Regions from separate parts of the Cellvibrio sp. QJXJ genome, predicted to be linked through region 1. Evidence: predicted binding sites of a transcription regulator. Region 1 holds the regulator's gene; the other holds the start of a gene.
What was found. Region 1 encodes FliA, which starts transcription of late flagellar genes. Its sites were predicted from a motif close to TAAAGTTATNNNNNNNNCGGCCGATANCC; they were not measured.
Positions count from the first base shown of each region.

Region 2: a site for FliA is predicted at 11,444-11,472, ahead of NNX04_RS04145 (flagellin N-terminal helical domain-containing protein). Genes of this name have one in related genera too.

Region 1 covers NZ_CP101662.1:1,067,458-1,083,399, reverse strand. The annotation lists gene flhB (flagellar biosynthesis protein FlhB) at 1-1,091, shown strand, start outside; gene flhA (flagellar biosynthesis protein FlhA) at 1,197-3,419, shown strand; gene flhF (flagellar biosynthesis protein FlhF) at 3,476-5,041, shown strand; gene NNX04_RS04615 (MinD/ParA family protein) at 5,215-6,039, shown strand; gene NNX04_RS04610 (RNA polymerase sigma factor FliA) at 6,164-6,907, shown strand; gene cheY (chemotaxis response regulator CheY) at 7,105-7,488, shown strand; gene NNX04_RS04600 (protein phosphatase CheZ) at 7,523-8,326, shown strand; gene NNX04_RS04595 (chemotaxis protein CheA) at 8,353-10,638, shown strand; gene NNX04_RS04590 (protein-glutamate methylesterase/protein-glutamine glutaminase) at 10,723-11,868, shown strand; gene NNX04_RS04585 (flagellar motor protein) at 11,868-12,617, shown strand; gene motD (flagellar motor protein MotD) at 12,629-13,510, shown strand; gene NNX04_RS04575 (ParA family protein) at 13,826-14,662, shown strand; gene NNX04_RS04570 (chemotaxis protein CheW) at 14,659-15,732, shown strand; gene NNX04_RS04565 (chemotaxis protein CheW) at 15,881-15,942, shown strand, end outside.
Region 2 covers NZ_CP101662.1:961,576-977,517, forward strand. The annotation lists gene acnB (bifunctional aconitate hydratase 2/2-methylisocitrate dehydratase) at 1-1,064, shown strand, start outside; gene NNX04_RS04120 (acylneuraminate cytidylyltransferase family protein) at 1,145-1,828, opposite strand; gene fliD (flagellar filament capping protein FliD) at 1,964-4,021, opposite strand; gene NNX04_RS04130 (CHASE domain-containing protein) at 4,172-6,823, opposite strand; gene NNX04_RS04135 (flagellin N-terminal helical domain-containing protein) at 6,974-8,713, opposite strand; gene NNX04_RS04140 (flagellar protein FlaG) at 9,145-9,537, opposite strand; gene NNX04_RS04145 (flagellin N-terminal helical domain-containing protein) at 9,603-11,345, opposite strand; gene NNX04_RS04150 (flagellar protein FliT) at 11,562-11,888, opposite strand; gene flgL (flagellar hook-associated protein FlgL) at 12,090-13,667, opposite strand; gene flgK (flagellar hook-associated protein FlgK) at 13,771-15,942, opposite strand, start outside.

The sequences.
Region 1 (15,942 bases):
AGGCGCGCGAAGAGGGGCAGGTTCCCCGCTCGCGCGACCTTACTACTACGGCAGTGTTAATGGTGGCGGCCATAGGCCTGTATGTTTTTGCAGAATTTATGGGCAACAAACTGATTGGCATTAGCCGTGAAAGTTTTACCCTCACGCGCGCGGCTATTTACGACCCCAATGCCATGATCGCCCACCTTGCGGCGGCTATTTACGACGGCCTGTTTAGTATTGCGCCCTTAATGGTTTTATTACTTGTTGCGTCCATTGTTGGCCCTATCGCATTGGGTGGGTGGAATTACAGCACCAAAGCCGTGGAGCCAAAACTCAACCGCATGGACCCTATCGCGGGTATCAAGCGGATGTTCTCGGTGAAATCCCTCATTGAATTATTAAAAGCGCTTGCCAAAGTACTGGTTATTTTGGGCGGCACTATTTTTATCCTGAAGTTTTTTGCGCAAGACATGTTTCGCTTGGTGGATGAAAGCACCAATGTCGCCATCATTCATTCATTGGAAATATCTATCCTCGCCACCATTGCACTCTGCGCGACTACCATTGCGATTGCGGCGATTGATGTGCCGATTCAGATTTTTGAATACAACAAAAAATTAAAAATGTCGCGGCAGGATCAAAAAGACGAATCCAAAGATACGGATGGTAAACCTGAAGTCAAAGGCCGTATTCGCCAATTGCAGCGCGAAATGGCGCAGCGCCGCATGATGTCCAATGTGCCGCAAGCCGATGTGATCATCACCAACCCGGAACACTTTTCGGTCGCGTTAAAATACGACCCCGAAACCATGGAAACGCCACTGATGATTGCCAAAGGTGGCGATCACACCGCGCTAAAAATTCGCGAAATCGCTAAAGCGCACAATATTGAAATTATTCAGTCGCCGGTATTGGCGCGCGCGATTTTCTACACCACCGAAGTGGATCAGGAAATTCCCTCCGGCCTGTACCTCGCAGTTGCCCAGGTATTGGCATACGTATTCCAGCTGCGCAATTACCGCAAAGGCAAGGGCGACAGGCCCGCTTACCCCCGCAACATCAACGTCCCGCGCGACTTGCGTTACAACGCCTCGGGTGAGGTGGATTAATCGCTGCACTTTTTATCGTTGTACTTTTTTAAGCAATTGTTATGAATCGGTACACTTCTTGCGATAAGCACAGGTAAATGATTTCACCGTCAAGAATCCGTGCTTATGGCCTTACCATCGTTTAACCAACTGAATAACTTCAACGGCAGAGCCGCGCTGGGTTCATTGCGCGGTATGGGGCGTGGCAATTTGGGAATTCCCATTTTGCTAATGATGCTGTTGGCGATGATTATTTTGCCGATTCCGCCGCTGCTATTGGATATGTTTTTTACCTTCAATATTGCCCTGGCGCTCGTTGTGTTGCTGGTGTCTGTGTATGCCATGCGCCCGCTGGATTTTGCCGCATTCCCCGCGATTCTTCTTATTGCCACCCTGTTGCGCCTCGGCTTGAACGTTGCCTCCACTCGCGTAGTTTTACTTGAAGGTCATAACGGAGGCGATGCAGCGGGGAAAGTAATTGAAGCTTTTGGTCATGTAGTTATTGGCGGAAATTTGGCGGTGGGTATTGTGGTGTTCATCATTTTGATGATCATCAACTTCGTGGTGGTAACCAAGGGTGCGGGCCGTATTTCCGAAGTGAGTGCGCGTTTTACCCTGGATGCAATGCCCGGCAAACAAATGGCGATTGATGCGGATTTAAACGCGGGTTTGATCGATCAGGATCAGGCGCGTACCCGTCGTCAGGAAGTCTCTTCCGAAGCGGATTTTTACGGCGCGATGGACGGTGCGAGCAAGTTTGTTCGCGGTGATGCGGTTGCAGGCATCATGATTATGTTTATCAATATTTTTGGTGGCTTGGCGATTGGTATGGCCCAGCATGATTTGCCATTTGGCGAAGCCTTTGAAAAATACACCATCCTCACTATTGGCGATGGTCTGGTTGCACAAATTCCCGGACTGTTGCTGTCGGTAGCCTCGGCGATTTTGGTGACTCGCGTTAACAGTGCCCATGAAATGGGGGCGCAGGTAGTCAGTCAGATGTTTGCGGCCCCTAAAGCTTTAGCTGTTTCGGGAATCATGCTGATCGTGATGGGGTTGATTCCCGGTATGCCGCACGTTGCCTTTTTGGGTTTGGGTTCTATTTGTGTCGGCCTTGCTTATTACATCCACTGGCGTAAACAGCAGCCTGCAGCCGTTGAGGACAATTCTTTTATTCCCGCAGGTACTCGCTTGGCTGGTGATGCACCAGGCGGTGGGCAGGGTGGGGCGACCATTGCGCCGCAGCGTATGACGCCCGCATTGCCAGCCGGTACTCCCGAGGCGCCCGAGTTGGGGTGGGACGATGTACAGCCTGTCGATGTGATCGGTTTGGAAGTTGGCTATCGCTTGATTCCGATGGTGGATAAAAACCAGGGTGGCGAATTACTGGGTCGCATCAAAGGTGTTCGCAAAAAACTGTCGCAGGAAATGGGCTTCCTTATTCCGTCGGTGCACATTCGCGACAATCTTGACCTTAACCCCACGGGTTATCGCATTAGCCTGATGGGTGTGTCCATGGCCGAGGCTGATGTCTACCCAGATCGTGAATTGGCGATTAATCCCGGGCAGGTTTTTGGTTCGCTGGAGGGGTTAAAAACCAAAGATCCCGCCTTTGGGTTGGATGCCATCTGGATCAACCCTAACCAACGCGAGCAGGCGCAAACTCTGGGTTATACCGTGGTTGACCCGAGTACGGTGGTGGCGACGCATCTCAATCAAATTCTGCAGCAGCATACCTTTGAGTTGCTCGGCCACGAGGACGTGCAAAAGCTGTTGGATATGCTGGCGAAATCATCGCCCAAATTGGTGGAGGAGTTGGTGCCCAACACGCTGAGCATCAACGCGCTGCTCAAGGTGTTGCAAAACCTGCTGCGCGAGCGGGTGCCGATTCGCGATATTCGTTCCATCGCCGAAGCCTTGGCGGGCAGTGGGATAAAGAGTCAAGATCCCGCCGCTTTGACGGCCATGGCAAGGGTGGCGCTGTGCCGTCAAATCGTCCAAAACATCATTGGCAACGAGCGCAACCTGCCTGTAATCACGCTTGAGCCTAGTTTGGAACAGTTATTGCTAAATACCGTTCAGCAGGCACAAAAAGCTGGCGCTGATGACAGTGCGTTTATTGAGCCGGGCTTGGCAGACAGGTTGCAACAGTCATTGATTAATGCAGCCCAGAAGCAGGAAATGGCAGGCAAACCGCTGGTTCTTTTGGTTGCCGCACCCTTGCGCCCCATGCTGTCCCGCTTTGTTCGTCACAGCGTTCCGGATATGCGGGTACTGGCTTATACCGAAGTGCCTGACAACAAACAGATCAGTATCGAGGCCAGTGTTGGCGCCGACAAAAACAACTGATGTGTTAAGTCAATTTAATCGTTAACCAGGTGGCCCACCCCGGGCGGGAGTTGAGTATGCAAGTCAAACGTTTCGTAGCGGCTGATATGCGTCGTGCGTTGGAATTGGTTCGCCAGGAATTGGGGCCAGATGCCATCATTCTCTCCAGCAACCGTATCCCGGAGGGGGTTGAGTTGCTCACCACCATGGGCTCTGACTACGAGCTAAAACAACTGCAAACGCGCCCCTTTGCCGAGTCGACCTTTGCGTCGAGCGAGCCGCTATTGAGTGATGGCGATATATCTCCCCGGATACTGGAGCGTCAACCGACTCGCAAAGTTGCCCCGGTGATCACCCAGATTCCTGATCACCCGAACGTCGGCAAAACCGGCGCCCAATTAGCGGACGACATAGAGCGTGCCCGTCTGCGTATGATTGCCGCGCGCAAAGCAGAAGAATCCGCCAAAGAGTTTATGGTGGGTAAGAATACGGTAGTGAATGCCGGCATTCCCCGTCATGCAACTGCGCCAGCAAGCCCCCCTAAAAAAGGCATGAGCGCCGCCGAGCGCTATCCGCTGGTTGATCCTGTGCCCGCAGTCAAAGAGCGTAATTTAACTCCCGAGGCAGCGTCATTTCGCGAAGCACTGCTCAGTAATACTCGCAATGCCCAGGATGCAAAAATCGATGCTTTGCTGACCAAAGAGAAAGCAGCACCTGTATCAATTACCCCAAATATTGATACCTTCGACCAAAATACCCAGCTTAATAACCTGCAGGCAGAAATTGCCGATATGCGTTTGTTGCTGGAACAGCAATTGGATCGCCTTAGTGGTAAACAAACCATTGCGAGCGATTCCCCGATTTTGGCCAGCATTGCCCGTCGCCTGGAGCGTTTGAGCTTGCCCAAAGACGTAGTTGCCAAGGTGATTAATGCCTGTACGAAAACCAAAACCCTGAGCGAAGCCTGGCCCGATGCCTTGGCAAACCTCGCACATCAGCTACCCATCAATGGCCGCGACATTGTTGATCAAGGCGGAATCTTTGCGTTTGTAGGCCCCACCGGTTCGGGTAAAACCACCACCATTGGCAAACTGGCTGCACGTTATGTCATGCAGCATGGTTCAGACAAAGTGGCGATTATTACTACCGACACTTACCGTATTGCCGCGCACGACCAGCTGCGCTCACTGGCACGTATTCTGCGCGTACCAGTGCGTGTTGTGGATGAAGCTAATCCGCTGGATACGGTATTGCGCAGCCTGCGTCACTGTTCCTTGGTGTTGATCGATACCGCTGGTTTCCGCCACGGCGACCCACATTTAAAAGCCCAGCTCAATGCTTTGGCCGACCAACCACAGGTAAAAACCTATTTGGTGATGTCGTCCAATAGTCAGGCGCAAATGCTCAAAGCCTCGGTTCACGCCTATGGCGCGGCGCGCTTGCAGGGCTGTGTTCTCACCAAGTTGGACGAAACCGCCAGTATCGGTGAGGCTCTGGGTGTGGTGATGCAAAGCCGTTTGCCCGTTGCCTACACCACCGATGGCCAGGACATTCCTAAAAATTTGGAGGTGGCGCGGGCGCATCAGTTGGTTGCCAGAGCGGTGGCATTGCTGAAAACCAGTTCAGAAACGGCGGTTTCTTAGCCAAAGAAAAGCTATAACCCTATGATTTTTACAGTGAAACTGAAATTAATCGGATCTTTTTCTAATCCCTATCTATACTCAGTTCACCATTAGAGTGCCAACAAACCGTACCGCCAGTTTTCTGGCGCCAACCCCGGCACACTTAAGAAGAATATGTTTGGAGTTACGTGTAGATGAGCCAAGTGCGACCAGTACAAGTTATCGCTGTGTCCGGCGGTAAAGGCGGAGTAGGTAAGAGCAATATTTCCGTCAACCTGAGTATTGCCCTGGCTGAATTGCGCCGTCGAGTTGTACTGCTCGATGCTGATTTAGGCCTCGCCAATGTGGATGTATTGCTCGGCATTCGCGCCACCCATACCCTTGCGGATGTTCTCGCCGGCACTCATTCGCTCAGCGATGTGTTGGTCACTGGCCCCGCCGGTGTAAAAATTGTTCCGGCATCCTCGGGTGTACAGCGTATGGCGGAGTTGAGCAGCGCCGAGCATGTGGGGCTTATCAATGCCTTCAATGAACTTTCCGATCAAGTGGATATTTTGGTGATAGACACGGCCGCGGGTATCTCGGATACCGTGGTTAGTTTTGTGCGCGCCGCCAACGAAGTCATTATTGTCGTGTGCGATGAACCTTCTTCCATCACCGATTCCTACGCCCTTATCAAATTATTAAACAAAGAATATGGAATGCAGCGCTTCCGTGTGGTCGCCAATATGACGCGCACCCAACAGGAAGGCATGAATATGTTCAACAAACTCAATACCGTTTGTGAGCGCTTTCTGGATGTCACACTCCAGTTTGTAGGCCAAATTCCCTTTGACGAAAATGTGCGTAAAGCCGTGCAAAAACAAAAAGCCTTGTTGGAGTTTGCCCCTGCCTCCAAGGCGGCAGTGGCAATACGTGCGTTGGCCCAAGCAGTCGATAAATGGCCGCTGCCATATTCTCCCACCGGGCGCCTGGAGTTTTTTGTCGAGCGCTTGTTGCAGGCCGCGAATGCGCGTTAGCAATATTCGCATACGCAGTTGCATAGACATTGGTGTGTGACTAGCGTTATGAATCGCTACTCACGAGAAAGTGAGGCAGGGTTGCCAATAATCACGGCAGTTTTTGCTAAACAAAAGGTGTTCGATGGCCGCAGTCAATGGTTTAGCCATGTACGATAAAAAGACCTTGCTCGATGCGCAAATCAATGTTGAAGACTTTGCTCCGCTGGTAAAGCGCATTGCTTACCACATGATGATGCGTATGCCTGCGTCTGTGCAGGTAGATGATCTGATTCAAGCGGGCATGATTGGCTTGATCGAAGCATCACAAAAATACGATGCATCCCGCGGTGCCAGTTTTGAAACCTATGCCGGTATTCGCATTCGCGGAGCAATTGTTGATGAAATGCGTCGTGGCGATTGGGTGCCCCGCTCAGTGCACCGCAATGCGCGCCGTGTTGCGCGTGCCGTTGCCGCCGTCGAGGCGCGTACCGGGCGCGATGCGACCGACGCCGAGGTCGCTGCTGAACTAGAGGTATCGCTGGAAGAATATTTTGAAATGCTGCAAGACTCCAACGGTAGCCGGTTATTCAGTTATGAAGAGACCTTCGGTGAAGAAGACAGCAATATCGACGCGTCCGAACACAGCAGTGCTTTTGTTAGCCCGTTTGAAGGGGTTCAGCGGGATGGGTTAAAAAAAGCTTTGGCCGAGGCGATTGCCTTGCTTCCCGAACGTGAGCGCATGGTGCTCGCCCTCTATTACGATCAGGAATTAAATCTCAAAGAAATTGGCTTGGTGCTTGGTGTTAGTGAATCCCGGGTTAGTCAGATTCACAGCCAGGCAGCCGCGCGTTTGCGCCACCGCCTTGGTGGTTGGCAGCCCGCGTAAACTGGGTGAAAAACAGCCAAGGGCAGTGTGGTTTGCTCGCCGTTGCCAGCAGAATCGCAAATTAGTCTGTAAATACAACAATTTGCGCTATGATTTGCAGTAAAAGTTGAAGATTTACGCGCCGCCACTGGCCGAAGCTTTAACTCCTACTAGACTATGAATTAATAAAATTCCCTTCTGGGTAATTGGAGGTTGCGTTGGATAAGAACATGAAAATCCTGATTGTTGATGACTTTTCAACAATGCGGCGGATCATCAAAAACTTGCTGCGGGATTTGGGGTTTTCCAATACCCACGAAGCAGACGATGGCGTAACGGCATTGCCGATGCTCAAAAATGGCGATTTCCAGTTTCTGGTCACTGACTGGAATATGCCGGGCATGACCGGTATCGATTTGCTCAAAGCGGTACGTGCAGACGAAAAGTTGCGCACCTTGCCAGTATTAATGGTGACCGCAGAAGCTAAGCGCGATCAGATTATTGAGGCGGCTCAAGCTGGCGTAAACGGCTATGTCGTTAAGCCATTTACAGCGCAGGCGCTGAAGGAAAAAATTGAAAAGATCTTTGATCGGGTCGGTTAATCACCGTCGATTAAATAATAAATAAGGCTCTGCCATGGCATCTGAAACCCAAACATCGTTCAACAGTGAGTTTGTTGTCGAATTGAGAGAGTGCGCCAAATTGCTTGCGGAAAAACTGCAGGGCAATGAGATTGAAGAAGCATCGCTCTTGATACAAACCATTACCCAATCGCGTGATCGCCATATTTTTCAATCGGTAGGGCGCCTGACACGCGGTTTGCACAATGCAATTGTCAATTTCAATGTGGATGCCGACCTAACCAAAGAGCCGCCCAAGATTGCCAAGTCTGATATTCATGATGCGTCCAATCGGCTCAATTATGTGATTGAACTAACGCAAAAAGCGGCCGAAAAAACCATGGACGTTGTCGATGAGGCTGCGCCTATCGCCATGAATTTGGGGCAAGAGGCAAATAGTTTACGCAGTGAATGGGCGCGGTTAAAACGCCGTGAAATGAATGCCGATGAATTTCGCCAGTTGTACGAGCGCATGGATATTTTCCTCGGGCAAATGGTCACCGGTACTGAACAACTCAGTAAGAATTTGCAAGATATTGTGTTGGAGCAAGGCTTTCAGGATCTAACCGGTCAAGTATTAAAACGTGTTATCGGTTTGATCAATGATGTTGAAAAAGACCTTGTCAGCTTGGTGCGCATTGCTGGGCAGGTCGAAGAAATTGCCGGGCTTGCAGATGATCGCGAAGTTGTCGCACACGATATGGAAATTATGCACAAGCGTAAAACTGAAGCCGAAGGGCCACAAATTAACAAAGAGCGCGCAGATGTAGTATCCGGGCAAGATGACGTTGATGATTTGTTATCAAGTCTTGGTTTCTAAGCTGTAGGTCACTCGAGGAACGTTGAATGAGTTTTGGTGATGACGAGGATATCCTCCAGGATTTTCTGGTAGAGGCGGGTGAAATTCTCGAACGCCTCAGCCAGCAATTGGTTGACCTGGAGCAGCGCCCTGAAGACAAAGATCTGCTCAATGCAATCTTTCGCGGGTTCCATACCGTAAAAGGGGGGGCCGGTTTTCTGGCGCTCACTCCTATGGTGGAATGCTGCCATCTCACCGAAAACCTGTTTGATATTTTGCGCAACGGCAAACGTGCGGTTACCTCTGAATTAATGGACGTAGTGCTTGAAGCACTCGACATGGTTAATCAGCAATTTGAATTGGTATCCCAGCGCGAAGAACTACCACCGGTGGACCCTGCGTTAATTGCCTCGCTTGAGCGATTGGTTTCTTGCGAAGACCTCAACGAAAGTGCAGCAGGAGCAGCAACTGCGGAAACAGCGGTTGCTAATCCGGAGACTACGGCAGTTGCCTCTGGGGACATTACGGACGCTGAATTTGAACAATTGTTGGATGCCATCGCCGGGGTTCCTGCCGCGACTGCGGCCTCTGCGCCTTTGGCTGAACCTGTCGCCACTGTATCCGGTGGTGGCGATGATATTTCTGAAGATGAATTTGAAGCGCTGCTCGATCAATTGCATGGCAGAGGCAAGGGGCCAGGTGTTCAGGCTGCTGCCCCGACACCAGCCCCGGCTCCTGTAGCATCCACAGCGGTCGGTGGTGGTGACGAAATCTCAGAAGACGAATTTGAAGCGCTGCTCGATCAATTGCATGGCAAAGGTAAAGGGCCGGGCGTTGTTGTCGATGCACCAGCGCCAGCTGCTGCTGTTGCGCCCGAGCCTGCAAAAAGTTCGGGTGACTTGATCAGCGATGATGAGTTTGATGCACTACTGGATCAGCTGCACGGCAAGGGTAAAGGCCCTGGCACAGGAGCATCCATTGCGGCAACTCCCGCACCTGTCGCAACAAAGCCAGCGCCTGCTCCTGAGGTTAAACCAGAGGCTGCTAAACCTGTTTCGCCAGCACCTGCAGTCAAGAAGGTAGAGCCGCCAAAACCAGCCGCAGCGACTGCTCCCGCTATGCCGGCAGCAGATAAAGAAGCGCCGCAAGTTGAAACTACCGTTCGTGTGGATACCCAGCGCCTTGATGACATTATGAATATGGTGGGTGAGCTGGTGTTGGTCCGCAATCGCTTGGTGCGGTTGGGTAACGGCTCTACCAATGAAGCCCTGGTAAAAGCAGTAGCAAATTTGGATGTAGTTACCGCCGATTTGCAGACCTCGGTCATGAAAACCCGCATGCAGCCAATCAAAAAAGTATTTGGCCGCTTTCCCCGTGTGGTGCGCGATTTGGCGCGTAGTTTGCGCAAAGAAATTAATTTGGAATTAGTCGGTGAAGAAACCGATCTGGACAAAAATCTGGTAGAGGCATTAGCCGATCCGCTGGTTCACTTGGTACGCAACTCGGTTGACCACGGCATTGAATTCCCTGATGTGCGCGAAGCGAATGGCAAGTCCCGCATTGGACAAGTTGTGCTTTCTGCAGAGCAGGAAGGCGATCATATTCTATTGTCGATTAGCGATGATGGTGCCGGCATGGACCCGGTTAAATTGCGTCGTATCGCGGTGGAAAAAGGGATGTTTGATGAAGATACCGCCAATCGTTTGTCTGACACTGAAGCCTACAATTTAATATTTGCACCAGGGTTTTCTACCAAAAAAGAAATTTCAGATGTGTCCGGTCGCGGTGTGGGAATGGATGTGGTGAAAACCAAAATCACCCAGCTTAACGGCACCGTCGAAATTAAATCCGAGTTGGGTAAAGGCACGCGCTTTATTATTAAAGTACCGCTGACGCTGGCGATTATGCCAACCCTCATGTTTATGCTCGGCCAACAAACTTTCGCTTTTCCGCTGGTGAGTGTGAATGAGATTTTCCACATGGATCTCACCAAGAGCCATATAGTGGATGGGCAGGATTGCGTCGCTATTCGTGATCAGGCAATTCCATTGTTTTATATGAAAGATTGGCTGGTTAAAAATGCGTTTGGTCATCGTCCTGACAACGCTCACGTGGTGATAGTTACCGTTGGTTCGCGCCGTGTTGGTTTCGTGGTGGATCAATTGATTGGTCAGGAAGAGGTGGTGATTAAACCTTTGGGCAAAATGTTGCAAGGTACCCCAGGCATGGCTGGGGCCACTATTACCGGCGACGGCACTATCGCGTTAATTTTGGATATTCCCAGCCTTTTGCGTCGCTACGCCAAGGGTTCCACCAGCTGGGGACACAGTTAATCTTCAGCGTGACCCTGCTGCGGTGAACGCTACACATGCCAGCAAAATGTCTGTTAAATATTTTTCCCTTGCGGAGTGTGATAGATGCCTTTCCGGGTATTAGTGGTTGATGATTCAAATTTCTTTCAGCATCGTTTGAAAGATATTATTAATGAGCACCCGGAATTAAAAGTTGTTGGTATCGCAAGCAATGGACGCGAGGCTATTGATAAAGCAGCTGAGTTAAAGCCTGACATTATCACTATGGATTTTGAAATGCCGGTGATGGATGGTGTGACTGCTATCAAGCACATCATGTCCAACCGTCGCGTCCCCATCTTGATGTTTTCATCGCTCACCTATGAAGGTGCCAAAATTACGCTGGATGCCTTGGCAGCCGGCGCACTCGATTTTATTCCCAAAGATTTTGCCGAGGTCTCGCGAAACTCCGAGGTGCTCAAGAAAAAATTACATGAGCGATTGATTACCCTCGCTGGCTCCGGCAATCGCTCAGTCCCACCGCCAGTTGCTACTACAGCGTCACCCGCGCCTGTGCCCGCGTCAGCGAGCAGCTCGTCATCTTTCAGACCTATTGCCGCACCGGCGCCTGCCGCTCGCCCTGTGTCGCCAGTCCAAGATGAGCCGGCAAGGCCATCTGGATCTGATAATTACCGTCTCAAAAATAAACCCAAACTTTTGGTCATTGGCGCGTCCACCGGCGGGCCAGTTGCTCTGGCCGAAGTGTTAATGGCGTTGCCCGCCAATTTTCCTTTGCCTATTGTGCTGGTGCAGCATATGCCGGAAAACTTCACTAAAGCATTTGCCGAGCGGCTCAACAAACAGTGCCATATCCGCGTGCGTGAGGCGGTGGATGGCGATCAATTGCAACCCGGTTTGGCGTTACTTGCACCGGGCGGAAAACAATTAATGCTCGATAAGCGCAACGGCGGTTCGGTGCGGATATTGCCGGATGATGAGCGCGTCAATTACAAACCTTCTTTGGATATCACTTTTGGTTCTGCTGCCAATAACTATGCCGATAAAGTACTGGGCGTGGTATTAACCGGTATGGGGTCGGATGGTTGTAATGGTGCGCGTTTATTAAAGGATGCAGGCTCGTCACTTTGGTCACAAGATGAAGCGAGTTGTGTAATTTATGGTATGCCAATGGCGGTTGCACGCGCCGGGTTAACCGATAAAGTGCTAAGCCTGAAGGATATTGGGCCGCGTTTGGTGAGAGAGGTTATGTAATGGATCTCCTGAGTATTATCGGCGTCATTATCGCGTTTGCGGCAATTATCGGCGGTAACTTTTTGGAAGGCGGTGGCATTGGCACTTTGTTGAATGGGCCTGCCGCATTTATTGTGCTTGGCGGTACCTTGGGTGCAGCCATGTTGCAAACGTCAAAAATAAATTTGCGCCGTGCCCTAAGAATTGTGGTGTGGGTTTTTAAACCGCCCTATGTTCCCTTTAAACAAGGTATTGCCAATATTGTGCGCTGGGCCGCAGCGGCGCGCAAAGACGGCCTGCTTGGGCTGGAAGAAATTTCCGAGCGTGAAAAAGATAAATTTGCGAAAAAAGGCTTGCAGCTATTGGTTGATGGCAATGAGCCAGAAGTTATTCGCCGTATTTTGGAAACGGATTTAATCGTAAACGAACAGCGCGATTTTGATGCAATTAAATTTTACGAATCTATGGGCGGCTATGCACCGACAATCGGCATCATCGGCGCGGTAATGGGCTTGATTCATGTGATGAATAATCTGGCCGATCCTGCGACCTTGGGGCCTGGTATTGCGATTGCATTTGTGGCGACCATTTACGGCGTCGCCTTGGCAAATCTGGTATTTATTCCTATCTCTAATAAATTGCGTATGTGTGTGAATGAAAATTCCCAATATCGTGAATTGATTATTGAGGGCATTATTGCGATTGCCGATGGTGAGAATCCCCGCTCAATTGAAATGAAATTAAACGGCTATTTGCATCCGCTTAACTGAGAAGCGCTCTTATGGTTCGCCGCAGAAGAGAAGATATTCACGTAAATCACGAGCGCTGGCTGATTTCTTACGCTGATTTCATTACGCTGCTGTTTGCATTTTTTGTGGTTATGTATTCCATCTCCCAAGTAAATGACAGCAAGTATCGCGTCTTGTCCGACACTTTCATTGAGGCCTTCCATAAACCAACGGATGCCCAATCCAATACTGAGCCAGCAGATCAGTCTGCGCCGGCAAATGATTTAATATCTCCCATCAATATGGATAACTCCGTGCGCGATGCGGAGCAGGTTGACGAGCAAGTGCCGACAATTGTGGATAACTCTCAAGGCGCCGCGAATGAAGTTGCTGAACAGCCTGATACTAAAATAAAAACCAGTGATGAATTAACGCAAATTTCTGATTTGGTATCTGAAAAATTTGCCCCCTTGATTACTGAGCAGCTTATTCAGGTGTCCAGCAATGAGTTGTGGTTGCAAATCGAATTAAAAGACAGCATTTTATTTTCGTCCGGCAGTGCGGATACCAGTGAACAGGCGCGCAAAATATTTGATGAAATTGCAGCGATCCTGGCGGGTTATTCTAACCCGGTGCAGGTTGAAGGCTTCACCGATAATATTCCTATTAATAGCGCCAAGTATCCCACCAACTGGGAGTTGTCTACCGCGCGGGCCAGCGCCATTGTTAAGCATTTGGCTGCAAATGGTGTTGCACCAGAGCGTTTGTCAGCAGTTGGTTATGGCGAGTATCAGCCCATTGCTCCCAATAGCTCTGAACAGGGTAGGGCGCAAAATCGCCGCGTTGCTATCATGATTGCCAAGCGCAAAATGGATCGTCCTAAAGTACAAGTCGAACCAGCAGCTACCTCGTCTAGCGCCTCTTCTCTAAATTAAACCCCATAAACAACCTGCTTTCGTCGTTATTCCCCCTATTGCGTTGAAAAAAGCTGCCGCTATAGAGATGGCGGAGTCATTACTTCTACTTGAAGTTGTCGTCTACTGGGCAATACTTAACATCCACTGCTTGAAAATTGATCGTCCCATGGAGTGATTGCTGGTCGATGATTGGCATAAGTGTTGATAAAGGCGACAATGTTCTTTCTGAATTTGTGACTGCAGTCGAGAAACTTATTGCGATGGGCACAAACTTTGCTTTTGTCGCTGTAATAGACGATGTGACTGGCGTTTGACGCTGGCGAGGGTTGAATTGTGCGAGTTATAGCAATAGCGAACCAGAAAGGTGGTGTGGGCAAAACCACCACAACGGTATCCCTTGGTGGGCTTATTGCGGCCACTGGGAAGCGGGTGCTATTGCTGGATATAGATCCCCACGGCTCACTCTCTAGTTATTTCCGTCAGGATCCTGACACCCAGGTGCTAAGTAGCTATACCCTGTTTCAGGAGCGCAAAAGCTTAACCCGTGAATCGGTTAACCGTTTGATTCTGCCAACGGATTACCCCAACGTGAATTTGATCCCCTCGACCACCGCGCTGGCGACACTGGAGCGGCAGGCGATTGGTCAGGATGGCATGGGGCTGGTACTGAGCCGGGCACTTGCATTAATCGCCGATGATTACGATTACGTACTGATAGACACACCGCCCTTGCTGGGCGTGTTGATGGTGAATGCGCTTGCTGCTTGCCAATATTTGGTCATTCCGGTGCAAACCGAATTTCTTGCGCTCAAAGGCTTGGAGCGTATGGTGAATACACTGAGCATGATGTCACGCTCGCGCAAAAAAGCATTGGATTACACCATAGTGCCAGTAATGTTTGATCGCCGTACTCAAGCCTCGGTGACCAGTTTGCGCACTATTCGCAATACTTATCCCGCTCAGGCTTGGCCTGGGCATGTGCCGGTTGATACCCGTTTTCGGGATGCCAGCAAAGCCGGTGTCCCACCGCATTTGTTTGACCCAACAAGCCGTGGCGTGGAAGCTTACACTGCGCTCTGGCATTGGCTCGATAAAAAAATACGTGCCGATGAAGCGCAGGCTCAGTCAGCACCTATGGCAGTTATCAATAAGGCTGGTGTGGTGTCGTGAGCAATCGCAAAACGCCTGAGGGCGATATAGAGTCACCTGATGTGAGTTTGGGTCATTACTTTGATGACCTGCTTGGCATTGGTGATGCTATTGATGACGCATTTGCTGCGCTTGAATCCCGTCCCATGTCTGTTGCCGCCAATTCCGGCTTGGCGCGTGTCGTCAGCTTACCGACTAAAAAGCACCACCCTGAAAAGCCTAAAAAAGTATCGGCTAACCTGCATACCAAACCCCGTTCATTAACCAAAACCGATAGCAAGCCCGCTGAGCTTGCCAGCCCCGAATTGTTGCAAACGCCGGAGCAAAAACGACAGCTGGAGAAGTTGTTGCAGTCGGCCAGTGCGCAATTATTGATTGAATCCCCGGTAGTTGAGGTTGTAGCGGTTGATGTGGCCGCAGAGCAGGTTGCCCAGCCTAAAACCCGGTTTGTCGCCGATACTAATGAAATTCAAGAGTGGGATATTGGAACTCCAGCAGAAATCGTTGCGACCCCGCTTGTGGTATTACCTGTCGAAGTTCAGTCGACCAATGTTGAGGTGGTTGACGCGGAAGCCCAGTCCAGTCAATTCAAAATGGAAGGTCTGGATTGGTTGGAAAATGGTCGTCCGCAATGGGCGCAATCGCGTTTTGATGTGCTGCTGTTCAAAGTGGCCGGATTAACCCTGGCAGTGCCCTTAATTTCCCTGGGGCAGATTCAACCGCTAACGGATGAACTCACTCCTTTGTTCGGTCAGGCAGATTGGTTTATGGGGTTGCAACCCACACCCGCAGGTAAGATTCGCACGGTGAATACCGCGAAGTTTGTGATGCCAGAGCGCTACGATGAGTCCTTTTTACAGACGGCTAAATATGTGATGTCAATTAACGGTGTGCCTTGGGGGTTGGCGGTGGATTCAGTAAATCAGCCCATCACCTTGCAACCGGACGATGTAAAGTGGCGTGGTGACAGAGGCAAGCGGCCTTGGCTGGCCGGCACAGTCAAGGATCATATGTGCGCACTTCTGGATATCCCGCGTATTGGTCAAATGTTGGTTGATGCCGATAAGAATTTTGTTCCGGCTCGCGCCTGATACCTACAGATTATTGATTGGAATCGGCTAGAACGTGCTTTTGTGGTTGCGACAAACAAAAGTGGCACAGGAAAAGTCATCGACTATAGTTATAGCGACGTTTACACGATTTACTGCCTGACACTGGCAGCTCAGAGGAAAATTTAAGATGGCAACTGATGCAGCAAAAAATAAAAGCACTGATGATCCCGTATTGCAGTGGGTAACTTT
Region 2 (15,942 bases), 110 kb from region 1:
CTGCGACCGGTGTTATGCCACTCGACATGCCTGAGTCTGTTCTGGTTCGCTTCAAAGGTGAATTGCAACCGGGCATCACCCTGCGTGATCTGGTAAATGCGATTCCTCTGTATGCGATCAAAGCCGGTTTGTTGACCGTTGAGAAAAAGGGCAAGAAGAACATTTTCTCTGGCCGTATCCTTGAAGTAGAAGGTTTACCTGACCTGAAAGTAGAACAAGCGTTTGAAATTTCTGACGCATCGGCCGAGCGTTCCGCGGCTGGTTGTACTATCAAGTTGGATAAAGCGCCCATCATTGAATACATGACATCCAACATCACCATGCTGCGCTGGATGATCGAACAAGGTTACGGCGATATCCGCACCCTTGAGCGCCGCGCGCAGAAGATGGAAGCCTGGATTGCCAACCCTGAGTTGATGGAAGCTGATGCCGATGCGGAATATGCAGCGGTTATCGACATCGACCTGGCGGACATCAAAGAACCCATCCTCGCCTGCCCTAACGATCCGGACGATGTGAAAGTATTGTCTGAAGTTCAAGGCGCGAAGATTGATGAAGTGTTTATCGGTTCGTGCATGACCAACATCGGTCACTTCCGCGCTGCGGGTAAATTATTGGCCTCAACCAAAGACGAGTTAACTACCCGCCTGTGGATTGCACCGCCCACCAAAATGGACGAGCACCAATTGATGGAAGAAGGCTACTACAGCATCTACGGCGTTAAAGGTGCCCGTACCGAAATGCCAGGCTGCTCACTCTGCATGGGTAACCAGGCGCGTGTAGCTCCGAAATCGACTGTGGTTTCTACCTCTACCCGTAACTTCCCGAACCGTTTGGGTGAAGGTGCGAATGTGTACTTGGCTTCTGCTGAATTGGCTGCTATCGCTGCGGTACTCGGCAAGCTGCCAACACCAGAGGAATACCAAAGCTACGCGAGCAAAATCAACAGCATGTCTTCCGAGATTTATCGCTACCTCAATTTCAATGAAATTGAGAGCTACCAAAACGCTGCCAACGAAGGCAAGCGTATTGCAGCGGTAGAGATCCAGACTGTTGCAGTGTAAGTAAAAAATAAGACGTAAGTCTTAAACGAAAAACCCGCAGCGATGCGGGTTTTTTCATTTTATCGTTTGGTATTTTGTGCTTAGGACCTAGCACGTAAATAGGCTTCAGCTTGTCGAATATCTTCCTCGTTACGAATTTCCAGGCTTTCTTTTTCGGGCATTAGATAAGGAATCAGGTGGCTACGCGGGATGATCTCCTCGCGCAAAAAATCATCTACTTTAAAAATTGAAATGGCGCCGTTGGGTAAATACAGCGAAGGCAAATCCTCCCGAAGTATTAGGCTTGTATGCTCGCCTGCGAGTAGATGTAAAAACTCACCACCACCCACATAGGCACGCATATATTTATTGCTGATTTCATAAACACTGATCAGGCGCCGACAGCAGGGAAAATCGCGGTATTCAGCGAGCGCCTCGACAATATGTTTTGCCTGACGTAGTGGCGAGGTGGGCTGCAGCAAGATAATCGTATCTTTACCTGCCGGTTTTACGCGATGAATAAACTCGGCAACTACCGGATCCAAAGGGGAATCATCACGCGCAAAATGGTAATCACGCTTAATGCGTTCAGCGCCGTAATAGTGAGCCATCGCCAGAATCTGATCGTCGTCCGATGAGACATAGACTGCATCGACAACCCCCGATTTTTGCGCCGCAATGATCGTATAAGCCAATAGCGGTTGGTCGAGTAGCGGCTGAATATTTTTTTGAATAATACCCGTTGAACCGCCACGGGCAGGTATCAGTGCAAATACGTTTGACATAGCGACTCCAGAATTCTGGCTTGCTATAGGGTGCGACCCAACTGATCGCTGATGAGAACTTATTTAGCTTAGATGAAATTGCGAGATATGAAAGCCTGAAGGCAAATAAGCCTCAGCAAAAAGCTAATCCAACAATTAGCTTTTTGCTGTAAATGGCAGGCGGTCGACAATACCACCGAGGAAACCACCCGTGGTATTCAACGCACGAACAATGGATTCCATTGCCTGGAACTGTGCCATTAAGCGCGCACGATAGGCTTCACTACGCCGCTCCAGCGCTTCTTCATTTTGCTCTACACGCTTGATGTCTTTATCAATAGTAGTTTCGCGTTCTTTTATCAAACCGGAGGTTTTCAAAAACTCATTAACCAGGCTGCTCATACTGCCCGCGAAACCACGAGTGAATGTCAGCGTACCTGTAGTTGCTCCAGGCTCTACCATCATACTCAGGCCTTCAGCTTTAGAGCCGATTGCAGGCAATAAGATATTGCCCGAACCAAATGCGGCAACGCCATCGACGGTACCTGCCACATCAGTACCACTTGAAACTACAACACCATTAGTCATACCAAAGTCAGCCAACATATCAGCGCTAACTGCACTAAAGTTCACAGTACTGGACGCGCCATAAGAGGCCGACGTAAAGACTAACTTACCGCCTTCAAAAGTTACTGCCACACTTGCATTGGCCGCTTTAACGTTAGCGTCAAGGTTAATCAAACTTTGTAAATCAGCCGCCAATTCAGCGCCCGATCCATATTGCTTACCCGCCGGCAAACTAATGGCGTTGGACGTAATACCATTTAATTGAAAAGTAAAACTGTAGTCTTTAGTGCCGCTACCAATGCCAACCAGATCAACGGGATCAGTTGTAGTTAAGGTACCCTTTGATGGTTGTTGGGTAATCACTACCTCATAAGAACCCGGCTGGCTTCTTGCCGAGAATTTAGTGACATCGATATTTGAAACCGACGAAGAAGCTTTAGGCACAAATAAGTCGCGCACAAACTCAAAGTTATCGTCTATGGCCGCGCGGAACCCGGTGCTGTCGTCTTCATATATTTTGAGAGTGCCATCCAGTTCGGTACGAATACCTAAATTTGACAGTGTACTGAACCCCTCACCGATTCCAGGAACCGCATTCGTTAATACATTGCGGATACTTTGCATCAAATTTTTAGCGAGAGGATCACTTTTTAAACTGCCAAAATCATCCAATTCAGCATCAAAACCGACAAGTACATCAACTTCAGCCTTGAAGGTATTGTATGCCTGAACAAAATCACGGATGGTTTGTTCGGCGACCGATTTGTCTTCAGAGATGACCAAACTAATGGTTTCAGTGGCTGAGCTGGTGAACAAATCAAACTCCAAACCATCGATGACATCTTTCACCTGGTTGGATTCGCGGCTTACCAATAACCCATTTACACGAATTTGTGCATCCAGCCCCTCTTGTTGCTGAGTCAGGTTTTTAGTGGTCTCGTTAAAGTTAAATGCGGCAAGCCCAACGGCAGCCGGATCTTCTGTTGCAACAACTTCGATTTCGTTTTTAGCACCAGTACTGGCAGTCATCAACAGCCTGTAAGAACCGCCATCACTAACAATACTTGCCGATACACCAATATCGGCAGCGTTGATCGCATCACGCAGACCAGTCAGCGAGTTATTGGAATCATCAATGGTGATGGTTCCACCGGTTTTGGTGGAATCCACGGTGAATGCGGTGTTTCCTGCATTCCAATCCCCCAAACGAATGGTCAAAGTGCCTTTGCCAACCGGACTCGTCATAGCCGCAAAACTGGCAGAGCTGAGGGATTGAGCCTGAGCAACTTGCTCGACTTTTAACTGATAGCTACCCGCCACAGCCTTTGAATCCAGCTTGGTAATGCCAATCAAACTGGTATCTGGAACGGACAGGGCTTTGGCATTAAATGTATCGGCGCTACCAAGCGCGGCGGCAGCGGTTTCCAGCTTCGCAAGCGAGCTGCGCAACAGGCCATAATCTGAAATTTGTGTTTGCAGAAGTGTCTTTTGACTGGTCAAGCGCTGCGCCTGAACCATCTTGTTCGCTTCGGTAAGCTGGTCAGCGAGCTTATTACTATCGATACCAGAGCCAGACCCTAACGCACTGACAATGCTAGAACCTATTGATCCGTTGTTGTTTGTCGTACTGGATGTACTGGTCACCATAGATACCTCCACACCAAAAAATTACCGCTTCGCATAGGCTAGCGGCAACGAATGGGTAAACTTTAGCCGGTTTTGCCGCTATTTCTCAAAAAACCTGATTTTTAATAACAAAGCATAAAACAGGCCAGCACGAACAATAGGCCCATTAAATCAATCGTTATAAATGGGCAAAGTGATATAAAAAGTAGTGCCTTTTCCTACCTCGGACACATAGTCAATTGTACCACCCATACGATCAACCAACGCCTTGGTAATACTCAACCCCAGGCCTGAGCCATCCCGCTTACGGGTATCCGATGAATCCACCTGGGCAAAACGGGTAAATACACGCTGATGGAAAGACGCAGGTATTCCCTGCCCCTTATCAATTACCTCAATGTGAATGCGATGCGCTTCTTTGGTCATGCGGATCTGCACAGGATTATGCTGATAAGAAAATTTGATCGCATTGGAAATCAGGTTGGACATGACCTGCAAAAAACGATCACCATCTAATTTTGCTTTGAGCCCTATTAAGGATTCATCGGGCAGGTCGAGCTGTAAATGCACAGCGTAACGCTCCGCATAAGCAAGATGTTGCTCCACAGCCTGCTTTAAGAGTGGATACACCTCATGCACATCAATGGTTAAATTGGCACTACCAAATTCCAGTTTATCGATATCCAGAATGTCATTAACCAAACGCGACAGGCGATCCGCATTGGTTGCCGCAATAGACAAGAGCTGTGCCAGCTTTTCATCCAAAACACCAACACCACCATTCAGCGCCACGCTCAATGCACCTTTGATAGACGTTAATGGAGTGCGCAATTCATGGCTGACGGTGGAGATAAATTCTGCTTTAAGTTGTTCAACCTTTTTACGCTCGGTGACATCGTGAATGATAAAAGTAAAAAATAATCGCTCTTTAATATCCACCGGGCTAATACTGAGTTCAACATTCAGACTCACTCCGTCACTGCGCCGCGCAACGCGCTCTTTTTCGCCTTCCACAACTGAAGAAAAAAGCGCAGCACCCGACAAATCAGACAGAGAGGGGATTAAATCTGCAATCTGTAATTGCTCAAGGTTTTCTAACGAATAGTTAAACAGTATCGCAGCAGCCGGATTGGCCTTTTCAATTACACCACTGCTGTCCACTACTAAAATTGCCTCAGCGGCACTTTCCAAAATAGCGGCGAGTTCTTGCGTGCGCTGCTCAACGAGATTATGAATATGTTGGGTACGCCCTGATATCAGCAACAAAAAACCACCCAATAAACTGCAGAACAGCAAACCACCCACCAATACAAACCACGACTCCAAACCCTGCTTGCTCGTCAAAAAAAACTGTGTAGGTGCGATACGAATCTGCAGGCGCCGCCCACCTAATGTGACTTCATCCTCAAGGATTAAATTATCAGCATAGGCAGGTGTGGCCACCTGCCCCTTGGTGTAAAACCGTAAAGGGTCTGTCGCTTGGGTGATGTCAGTAATAATCAGGTTGTAATTCGCCGACGCAAAGGGCAATAAAGTAGCGGCAATTAAATCGTTAGCGCGCACAATGGCCGTCGCATACCCCATAAGCATCGGTTTATTTGCAGCTACTTCGGGTTTCAAATAAGCCAAACTGAACACCGGATAGAACGCAATTATCGCCGGCGAATAGGTTTTGTCCTGCAACAGCTGCAAAGGCTTGGTCATAGCCAACTCGCCGGTCTTCGCGGCGCGCTCAATTGCGTCAAAGCGCTCAGGGTCTGCCGCAACATTCACACCGTGAATAACCCGCCCCTGCTCCCATGGTTCTATGTAAGTGATAACAACGTAGCTATCACGCTCCGGTGCGGTAGTAAAACTGCCATCAGAAGTTGCTTCACGAATGACAAAATTATCAAAGCCCTGCCCGCGCATATTGGATTCAAACTCACTGCGTTCATCGTGTGCAAGCAAACGATTCCAGGAAAAGCCCGATACACCGTGCTTTTTTAAAATAACCTGATCCACATAAGCGATAAACTCTTCGCGAGTAACATCTTGTGACGCAATAAATAACCCCCCCAAGGTCGCGAGGATCTGCTCCACCGAACCCAGTGTGGTTTCTACGGCAGCAGCAATCAAACTCGCCTCCTGCCGAAATTGCACCTCCATTTTTTTTTGTTCGTTGTTACTGGCAGTGATAAAAATTATCACCACAACCAAGCTACTAACAACCAACGGGATACCCACAGTGGCGCGCCGATTTCGCCAAAAATAGCGGGGCTCAGCAAAAAATACACACATCAAGGGCACCGCAATAAGCACCCCTATAGCATCACCAATCCACCAAGTTCCCCAACTAAAAATAATTTGATTTATCGAAATAATGTCATAAGCAAACAGAACCAGCGTACCGATACTCGCGCTAATGGCGGCCGCTACTGGCCCGCCAAGGATAAACACTAAAAAAATATCCCGTTCGTCTGTTAAATAATTAGGAAAACCAACAAAACGACGAATAAGCCAGGCCCCGACCAAACAAGCGATACTGCTGCCACACGCGATAAAAAAACCAACCCCAACAACCCCACTGGTTAGGGTTTGTCCATCTGCCAGAGCGACACCAATATTCAGCAAGGTCGAACCAAGTAGCACACCAATAACCAGCGGATTCCCCCAAATAAGCAAAGCCGCCAAAGAGATCCCCAAGGGCAAAAATATGCCACTCACAAAACCCGGGGGGATAGCCAGCAACAATGAAAGCCAACCGCTGGCCAAATACACCAGCGTCAGTAAAACGATACGCAAAATCAGAGAGGCAAGCTTATGAGGAGAAGATAAAGCCATGTTTAAAAACCGAAAGGATACCTGCGTTAATGCTAGCTGATTATTTGCCTTTGATCGGTTTATTCAGGCTATTTACGCCCTGTAGAAATACAAAAACCGCAGCAAGCTGCGGTTTTTGTTATACGGGCAGAAAAACCACCAGAAAAATTATTATCTGAGCAGTGATAACACCTGTTCTGGTCGCGCGTTGGACTGAGCCAACATCGCCGTGGCCGCCTGCTGCAATACCTGAGCACGGCTCAGGGCGGCTGTCTCTGCAGCGAAGTCTGCATCGATGATTCGCGAACGGGAGGCAGAGGTTTTCTCTGATACGTTAGCCAGGTTAGACATGGTGAAATCCAGACGGTTATTCACCGCACCCAGATCTGCACGGGTGGCGTTCACCTGTTCCAACGCTTTATCGACAATACTGATTGCACGTTGGGCGCCTTCGTAAGTGTCAATTTTGATGCTGGCAACGCTGCCGACACCTTCGGTGTCGTTACGTTCTTGAAAGCCGGTGATATCCAATACATCTTGAGCGACTGCCGTATCACTATATCTAATCGATATTTCTTCGCCATTAGCTGAACGCAAAGCGATTCCATTAGTACCGTTTGCGAAAGCAACTACACCGGTTTTATCAGATGAAAGATTTATTACACGGATCGCCTCTGCAGCAGTCAAATCTGCGTCAGTTTGAGGGGTGATTTTGCCGATCCCGATACCGTTAATAATTAAATCACCGTCTTGTAGCGTGTCAGGTGTATTAGTTGTGATATCAACTGCACGCCCTAACAAGTTCCCATTAGGATCATTAATATCAACTCCTAACGCAATTACTCTAGGAGCGGCAGCTGCACCAGTAGCCCCCAACTCTATTTTCACACCAAGTCGATCAGCGCTAGTATCATTAAAGACCAATGAAAAAGATGTGGTGGCATCTATTAAGCCTGTCGGATTACCAGTAGTAGCAGTCTCATCAATAGTGATTGATGTTGCACCTTCTGCAGTTAAAACCAATTTACCACTAGAGTTTAAAGTCGCCTCAATCGCAGTTTCAGAATTAATCTTGTCCACAAGCTCCTTCATGCTACCAGTACCGGTTATGGTATAGATCTGTTGCATGCCGTTACCGTCAAGAAGAGTCAACTGAAGATCTTCGTCAGGCGAGCGCAACACACCTGATCCCGCAGTGCTTGCAGTAACCTGAACCAAAGATGTCGCCTCTGCCCCTTTACCTTCAAGGTCAGAGTTAATACTTGCTAATGCATCGTTAAGTATTGTGGGAGCAGGAAGTATTTCTTTTATCGCCGTACCATTAATGGCTAAATCGCCAGCCAAGAGAGCATCCAGTGCGGCCAATGTTGTAGGTGCGCCCACTATATCCCCTGATGAGCCACCCATAGAATAAGTATTAAAAGAACCAATACTCACATCCATAGTTTCATTGGCTTGAGAACCGACTTGCAGCACGGTTTCGCCGAGGGTGCCATCCAACAACTTTTGGCCGTTGAATGAAGTTGTTTCTGCAATACGATCCATTTCTTTCTTGAGCTGCTGAACCTCAGCATCCAGCGTTTGGCGGTCGGCATCGTTGTAGATTCCGTTCGCTGACTGAATGGAGAGTTCACGAATACGTTGCAGCATATTGGTCACTTCTTGCAAAGCACCCTCTGCGGTTTGAACCAGAGAGACGCCGTCGTTCGCGTTACGGATCGCTTGATCCAAGCCGCGAATTTGAGATGTCATGCGGTTTGAAATCGCCAAACCAGCAGCATCATCTTTAGCTGAGTTAATACGTTGACCAGAAGACAAACGCTCTGTTGCTTTATCGAGTGCGTTTCCAGAGTTCATCAATTGACGCTGTGAATTTAAGGAAGCGACATTGGTGTTAATAATTAAAGGCATAATAAATCTCCTAATGATTGTTCCTGTTCACAGTTGCGTGTGCTGTGACAAGCCGACTGATGAAGCCCAGAAACAGCGGCAAATAAATTGCTCAGTTTGTGAGAACTTCGTGGCAAGACTGGTAAGAAATGGATACCAACAGGATTTCTATACGGGTCGCCTAAGTGGGCTTTTGCACAGACTGTGCCAAGAAAAAAATCAAGCGATTTAGGCCATAAAAAACAGCCTCGGCAGGAACAATTATTCAAGCGAGGCAAACAACATTTTTTAGGTAGTGTGCTTAATAAAAAAACGACTAAAAAATAATAATTGCGGAAAAAATATTCAAAAAAAACCTCAAAAAAAAAGAGCAGCGAATGCTGCTCTTTTTTTAAAACACACTATTTTCAAAACCGCTTAAAAAGCCATAAATCAATGATTTAAAAGCATTTTTAAGCCTGCGCGCTAATCAGGCTAACTGGCTCATCGGGTGTGAGTTGCTGTGCCAAACGCAGAAATATTTCATCGGGAATTTGACGAATAACTTCTTGCGTACTCCTGTCCAACACCTTCACAACTGTTTCGCCTGAACCTGGGTCATAAGTAAAATTCAGGTCACGCTGGGTGGACTGAATATACTCATTCATCTGCGCAACCGCAGCCTGTACTTGCTCTTGTACCGCTTGGGAATTGACGGTTTCAGTAGCTACAGGTTTTGCCGCCTCGGCAACAGGCGGCAAATCATTGCCGGTTTTTTGACCTTGCACAAAGCCCACCAACGACGAAGCCGGCACTGGTTTCACCGGTGCCGGTCCCGCTGCGATTTTAGTGATTTCATTCATCATAAAGTCCTCACTAGAACACACCTTCAAAGTTAGCCAGAGGGCTAACTTTGAAGGAAGCTACCACCTTATCTCAACAGTGACAGTACTTGTTGTGGACGTGCATTAGACTGAGCCAACATCGCAGTCGCCGCTTGTTGCAATACTTGTGAACGGCTGAGGTTTGCAGTTTCTTGCGCAAAGTCCGCGTCGTTAATACGTGAACGTGCAGCAGATGTTTTCTCAGAGATGTTCGCCAGGTTTGATACGGTGAAGTCCAAGCGGTTGTTAATCGCACCGAGGTCTGCACGGGTAGCACTTACTTGGTCGATGGCTTTGTCGATGATGCTAATGGCTTTTTGAGCACCCGCAGCGGTTGAAATATCAACGCTTGCAACAGATCCTACACCTTCAGTCGCATTACGCTCTAGCAAGCCAATTTGAGTGCTCATATTGGTTGCGGCATTCTCACCAAATTTAATTGACACTTCAGAACCATCAACAGATTTCAAGTTGATACCGGCAGAGGTCCCATAAGCTACTACGCCTGTTTCTGCTGACTTTTCGTTGATTGCATCGATTAAATTTGTAGCTTTTGTCGTTGCACCTGCAGCATCGGCAGTTCCACCAGCAGCAACTGGCCCGATCTCAACGCCATTGATAATGAGATCGCCTTCATTCAAAGCGGTTGTAGCTGTTGCTGTGGCAACAGCCCCGCCTTGGATGGAACCGTCAGCTTGGGTTGCGTTAAAGCCAGCTGTCAAAAGATCCGCAGGAGTACCAGTCTCTACTTTGATACCGGTGCTATTACCTGGAGTCTTATCCAAAACCAAAGAGAAGTCGGCAGATACAGTGCCTGTTGCACCAACGTTAGCAATTGCATTACCAATTCCTGTTAGAGCTATTGACTGTGAGTTTTGCGCAGTCAGCACTAGCTTACCCTCGTCGCTCAAAGAAGCCTGAACGATACCACCTGCAGCATCATTGATCTTGGAAACAACCTCTTCCATATTGTTTGTGCCAGTCACCTTGATTGCTTGGGCCTGACCATCGCCATCAGTCACAGTGATGGTGAGAACATCGGTTGAAGCTACTAATTGACCAGAGCCAGCTGCCCCCACTTTCAACTCAGACACAGCACTTACATTTACACCAACAGCGTTAAAATCACTATTTAACGTCTCAAGTGCTTTATTAATCGTGCCAGCATTAGTTGTAGTTAATAGAGTTGCTTGCTTGTCATTAATTTCAAGATCACCAGCTGTCAACGCTTGCAGTGCAGTTAAGGTAGTGCTTGAACCCACCAAATCTCCACTGCTACCGCCCAATGAACCAGTATCGAATTTGCCGATGTTTACGCTCAAAGTCTGATTTGCTTGAGAACCGATTTGAAGATCAGTTTTACCCAAGGTGCCATCCAACAACGCACGGCCATTGAACGAAGTCGTATCAGCGATACGATCCAATTCTGCCTTCAACTGTTGTGCTTCAGCGTTCAGGGTTTGGCGGTCAGCATCGTTGTAGATACCGTTCGCAGACTGAACAGACAGTTCACGCATACGTTGCAGGATGTTGGTAGATTCTTGCAGAGCACCTTCAGCGGTTTGGATCAGCGACACACCATCGTTAGCGTTACGGATGGCTTGGTCCAGACCGCGAACCTGAGAGGTCATACGGTTACCGATCGCCAAACCAGCGGCGTCGTCTTTTGCGGAGTTGATACGGTTACCAGAGGACAAACGTTCGGTAGCGCGATCAAGTGCGTTGCCTGAGTTCATCAATTGACGTTGCGCATTGATGGAGGCGATATTGCTGTTAATTACTAAAGCCATGATTAATCTCCTGGATTAATGTCTGTGTGCAGTATCACTGCGATAACAAGTCTGTTGATGAAGCCTGAGACAAACTTACTAATCAGCACTTCTAACAAGGTTATCGACACATCCTGGAGTTGCTTTAATCTTTTTTTATGGCTTAAACAAAATATTTACAGCGGTAATTAACAGAATTTATTGCGGAAGGTTATATAAAAGCAGAAAAACGTCAAATTAACGACCATAAGCATCGATTGCCTTCATGGCGCGATTAGTTTGACGCAATTCTGACGCCACTTGCTCACGACTAATTTCAGCCAGCTCGGATAAACGCTTATTAATAGTCTGGATTTCTTCAATCATACGTGCGGCTTGAGGTTCCAAATCCGCCTGCGCCAGCGACTGCAGGTATTCAGCATCATTAATTGATAACAAACCCTGCTGGCGCTGCTGCACCAATGTCTCAAAGGAATCCCAATCGCCCGCCTCTGCCAATGACAGCAGTGCTTGGGACTGGCTGAGTGCGCGAGAAAGAGGATCTAACAAGGTCTCAATATCCATAAAACAGCTCTTTACCTAGGGAATACAATAAGTTGGTTTAATAAGCGAAGCCTAACGCCATCTACAAAGATTAGCAAAATTTAAATGGGTGGTTGGAAAACATTAAAGAGGGATGCTTGAGATGTGTGTTGGAAGGCGGATGATTGGTGTGTCGGAAGAGCGCAGCGACTTCCGACAAATGTTTAACCCATAACACTTGCTCTACAGGTAATTAAACAAACTCAGCTGGCTTATTTTGGTAAAACTCTGCTGCGAAGCATTAAGCACCAGAGTTTCCATCGATAAACGAATAGAGGCTTCTGCGTAATCCAGATCCTGTACACTTTTTAATTCTTGCTGAACAAACAAATTTACATCCAAATTCAAATCACGCGAACTTTCCAGAGTGTTCTGACGAGCACCCACTTCACCCTGTACTGAAACAACATTGGTAATAGAGTTAGTCAGGTTACTCAAGGTTTTGGCAACCAAATCACTCAGCAATGCTTTGCTTTCGGGTGTGTCTTTTACACTTTTCATAGCCTCACTGAAACGTGACAGCGTTGTAAGCAAACCTTGCTTATCGGTAGATTCAACAAAAAAAGAATCGCCCGCTTTACCGTTGGTTGAAACCACGCCCGCCATGGTTGCCAGGCCTGTCGCACTTTGCAGTGCAGGATTACCACCTTGCACACTAATGTTCATACCATTAGCCGACACGAACCCTGTCGCACTGGCCGTTAAACCAAGGTTCGCCAATTTAGCGGCATTGGGCGCTGCATTTAACATAGCGGCAAAATCTGCCGCGTTATTTACGATGGGCAAGCTGTTAAATTCCAGAGTTTCTGACCTGCCACCGACAGAAATCTTTACGGTTGTAGGGTTGGCAGAAAAATCGATTGGCGCTGCAGCCGCATCAAAGTTAAATGGCAAGCTGGCGGGTGTAGGAGCAACTGGTGAACCGGAAATACTGAGGCTCACACCCATCACATTAATTTCTTCGCCAGAAACGTAAGGCGCATTCGCCACCAGCACTTTGCCAGTGCTGCGTTCAGTAACGGTGTAATTAGGACCATTAGGAACAACCGCAGAGTTGGCATTAAATGCAATAACCATGTCTTCGGGATAAAAACTGTCAAACAATTCCTGATCGACAATTTGACCCACACTGACTACTGATGCAGGCAGTGCGCGATTGCTGCTACTGGCAGAAGTGTTTACCGTGTTGTGATCACTGGGAATATCTACAAATACTTTTTTGCCCGAGTCACTCACTGCCACACTGACAGAAGCAGAGGCCTGCAGAAATAACTGGCCTTCATCGCCCAAGTATTCAAAATTGCCGCCGCCTTTATTAATGAAGGGTTGAGTATCGCCTTGATAGCCCGCAAAAATGTACTGACCAGAAGCATTGCGCGTATTTTGCAAGTTCATTAACTCACTAATTCGCGTGTCCACTTCGGCAGCAATGGATTTGTAATCGGCAGCGGTTAATACCGCCGTGTTACCGGCTTTAACCGCCAACACATTCATTTGTTGCATTAGTTCTACAACTGTTTGCAAGGTTGAATCTTCCAAACTCAAACTATTATCGGCCACGTCAATATTTTTTTTGTATTGTTCGGTACGCGCCAATTCCTGATTTAATTTTAGAATAGTAGTTGCCGCTACCGGATCATCCGCAGGAGACAACACTCGTTTACCCGTAGCCATTTGCTCCTGGGTTTTAGTGACAGCCGATTGCGCCTGTCCCATGCCGAGTGTTGCTATGTTGTAAATTTGCGAAGTAGATATACGCATACCAATACCCTGTGCTTACAATTTTTGCCGCTTATCATTGGCAATGCACAAATCAATCCAACTTTTTGCTTTTGTGAATACCTGCATTCACAGGGCCCTTTTTTTAAAGGGCATTCAACAAGGTATCAAACAACTCGCGAGCGACCGAAATTACCTGCGCATTCGCACCATAAAGTTGTTGAAACCGAATTAAATCCGCAGCTTCTTCATCCAGGTTTACACCGGAAATACTATCGCGCATCGTTTGGCTTTGTTCTAACAAACTAATGCTGGCTTCGGTGTTAATTTTAGCAAGACTGCTTTTGGTGCCGACCTCCTCCACTAATTTGCCATAACCTTCCGCGAAACTAAGGCTACCGTTTTGCATAGTGGATTTTGTTTCCATGGCCACCATCGCCAACGCGTTGCGGTTATCATTTTTACCATCAGTGTTAAAACCCACAGTAAAAACATCGCCAGCTTTAGGTTGCCCGGTAAGCGTCACTTGATAACCCAGGAATGATGACTGTACAAATGTGGCAGAGCTACTGTCACCAAACAAAGGGCTACTTGAAATAGAAGGTGACATTTCAATGCCAGACGCAAGCGTGACATCAATTCTGCCACCCACAGTAATTGCACTCTCCTGCCCTACACCGGCACTGGTTAATGTCTGATTAGGATTGCCCGAACTGTCATTAACCTGAATGCTACTGGTTGCGCTTGCCGCTGAAAAACGAATATCCAGATCCACACCGGAGGCCGCAAACAACCTCAGCTCAGGTGCGCCAGTTAGCGGATTGGTAGAACTTTGCGCGCGAATTCCCAGCGCATTTAAATTGGGATTCGCGTTAATTTGCTCGGCAAGGTAATCATTGAAATCCGCCTCACTGAGATTCGGATCAGGCACGGTACTTAAAAATGCGGGCGTTGGTAATGCGCCATCATCTTGAATTATCGCTTCACCATTAATACGCAACTGCATAGGTACTGCAAAATCACCGGGTGCAACATTAATACCGGTAATTGTCGCCGTGGTGTAAGCATTTGCAGTGACGCCGGGTAAAGCGCTTAATTGCGCCGCCGTCTGCATAGCTGATGCACCCGACTGGGTAATTATACTGCGCGCTGTCACGGAACCGGTTTGTGGATCAGTAAACGTAAAATTCAACCGCTCCGCTAGATAACCATTGCCTTGTGCGGGAGCACCTATTGCAACAGTTTGCGGGCTGCGATCTGCCGGTAAACCAAGGCGATCACCAGCACCTACAATTCTGGTTTCGCCCGGATCACTCGAAAATATATTGTTGGTTGTGCCGGGTACAAACACTTGATCCTGCATGGCCGGATTCAAATGTTTTGGATTTGCAGGGTCAGAGTTATCCAATACATCGTAAGTGGTGTCCGACGTGAAGCGAATAATAATTGGCGGCGATAATTGGCCGGGGTTGGCAAAGGCAGGCAAAATATTGCCGTTTGTATCGACAACACTTAATACCTGACCGCTGCTAACAATGCCGCTACCGGTGTTGCTACTGGCGCTACCGGTGCGAATAGGCGACGCAAAGGCTAAATCCTCTGGGCGCTGCAATAATGCTTTTATATCCTGCGAACCGTTACGGGTTGGCTGCACTAAAAAAGAATCGCCACCTTGAAATGAGCCACTGGTTAAATTGAGGCTTACGCCATCAAACTCAATGCTAAATGGATAAGCGCCAGATAAACCACCTTGTTTGACCACCTGATCATCCGCAAGACGAGTAACAACATAATTGGTCGTACCAGGCACAATATCAAAACGATAATCACTGGCGGTTAACTGATTAGTATCGGTAATAGTTACATTTAATTGCCGATCATAGGGCTGCTGATTGCCGCTGCTGTGTTTTACCCGGTTAACCGCATTCACGGGGTCATTAATATCGACAAACATTTTTTGGCCGTAATCGTTATCCAGATCAAGACCTTGTTGTTGCAAATTATTAAATTCTTCTGACATTGAAATCGCAATTCGCCCCAGTTCATTCATGGACGGGGACAATACTTCATCGCGAAAACTTAATAGGCCACCAATTTGGCCACCCGAAACCTGCTCGGTAATATCAATGACCGCGCTGTTAGCCCGCAATTGTATCTGACCGTCATTGGTCACACTGAATGAGCTTGAGCTAGCCCCCAGAACCAATGGCTGGCCATTACCGATAAACACATTTAAATCACCGGTGGATTCTTTTACCACCTGAATAGACACCAATTCTGCAAGTTGGCGCAAAGTTTCATCGCGCTTGTCCAATAA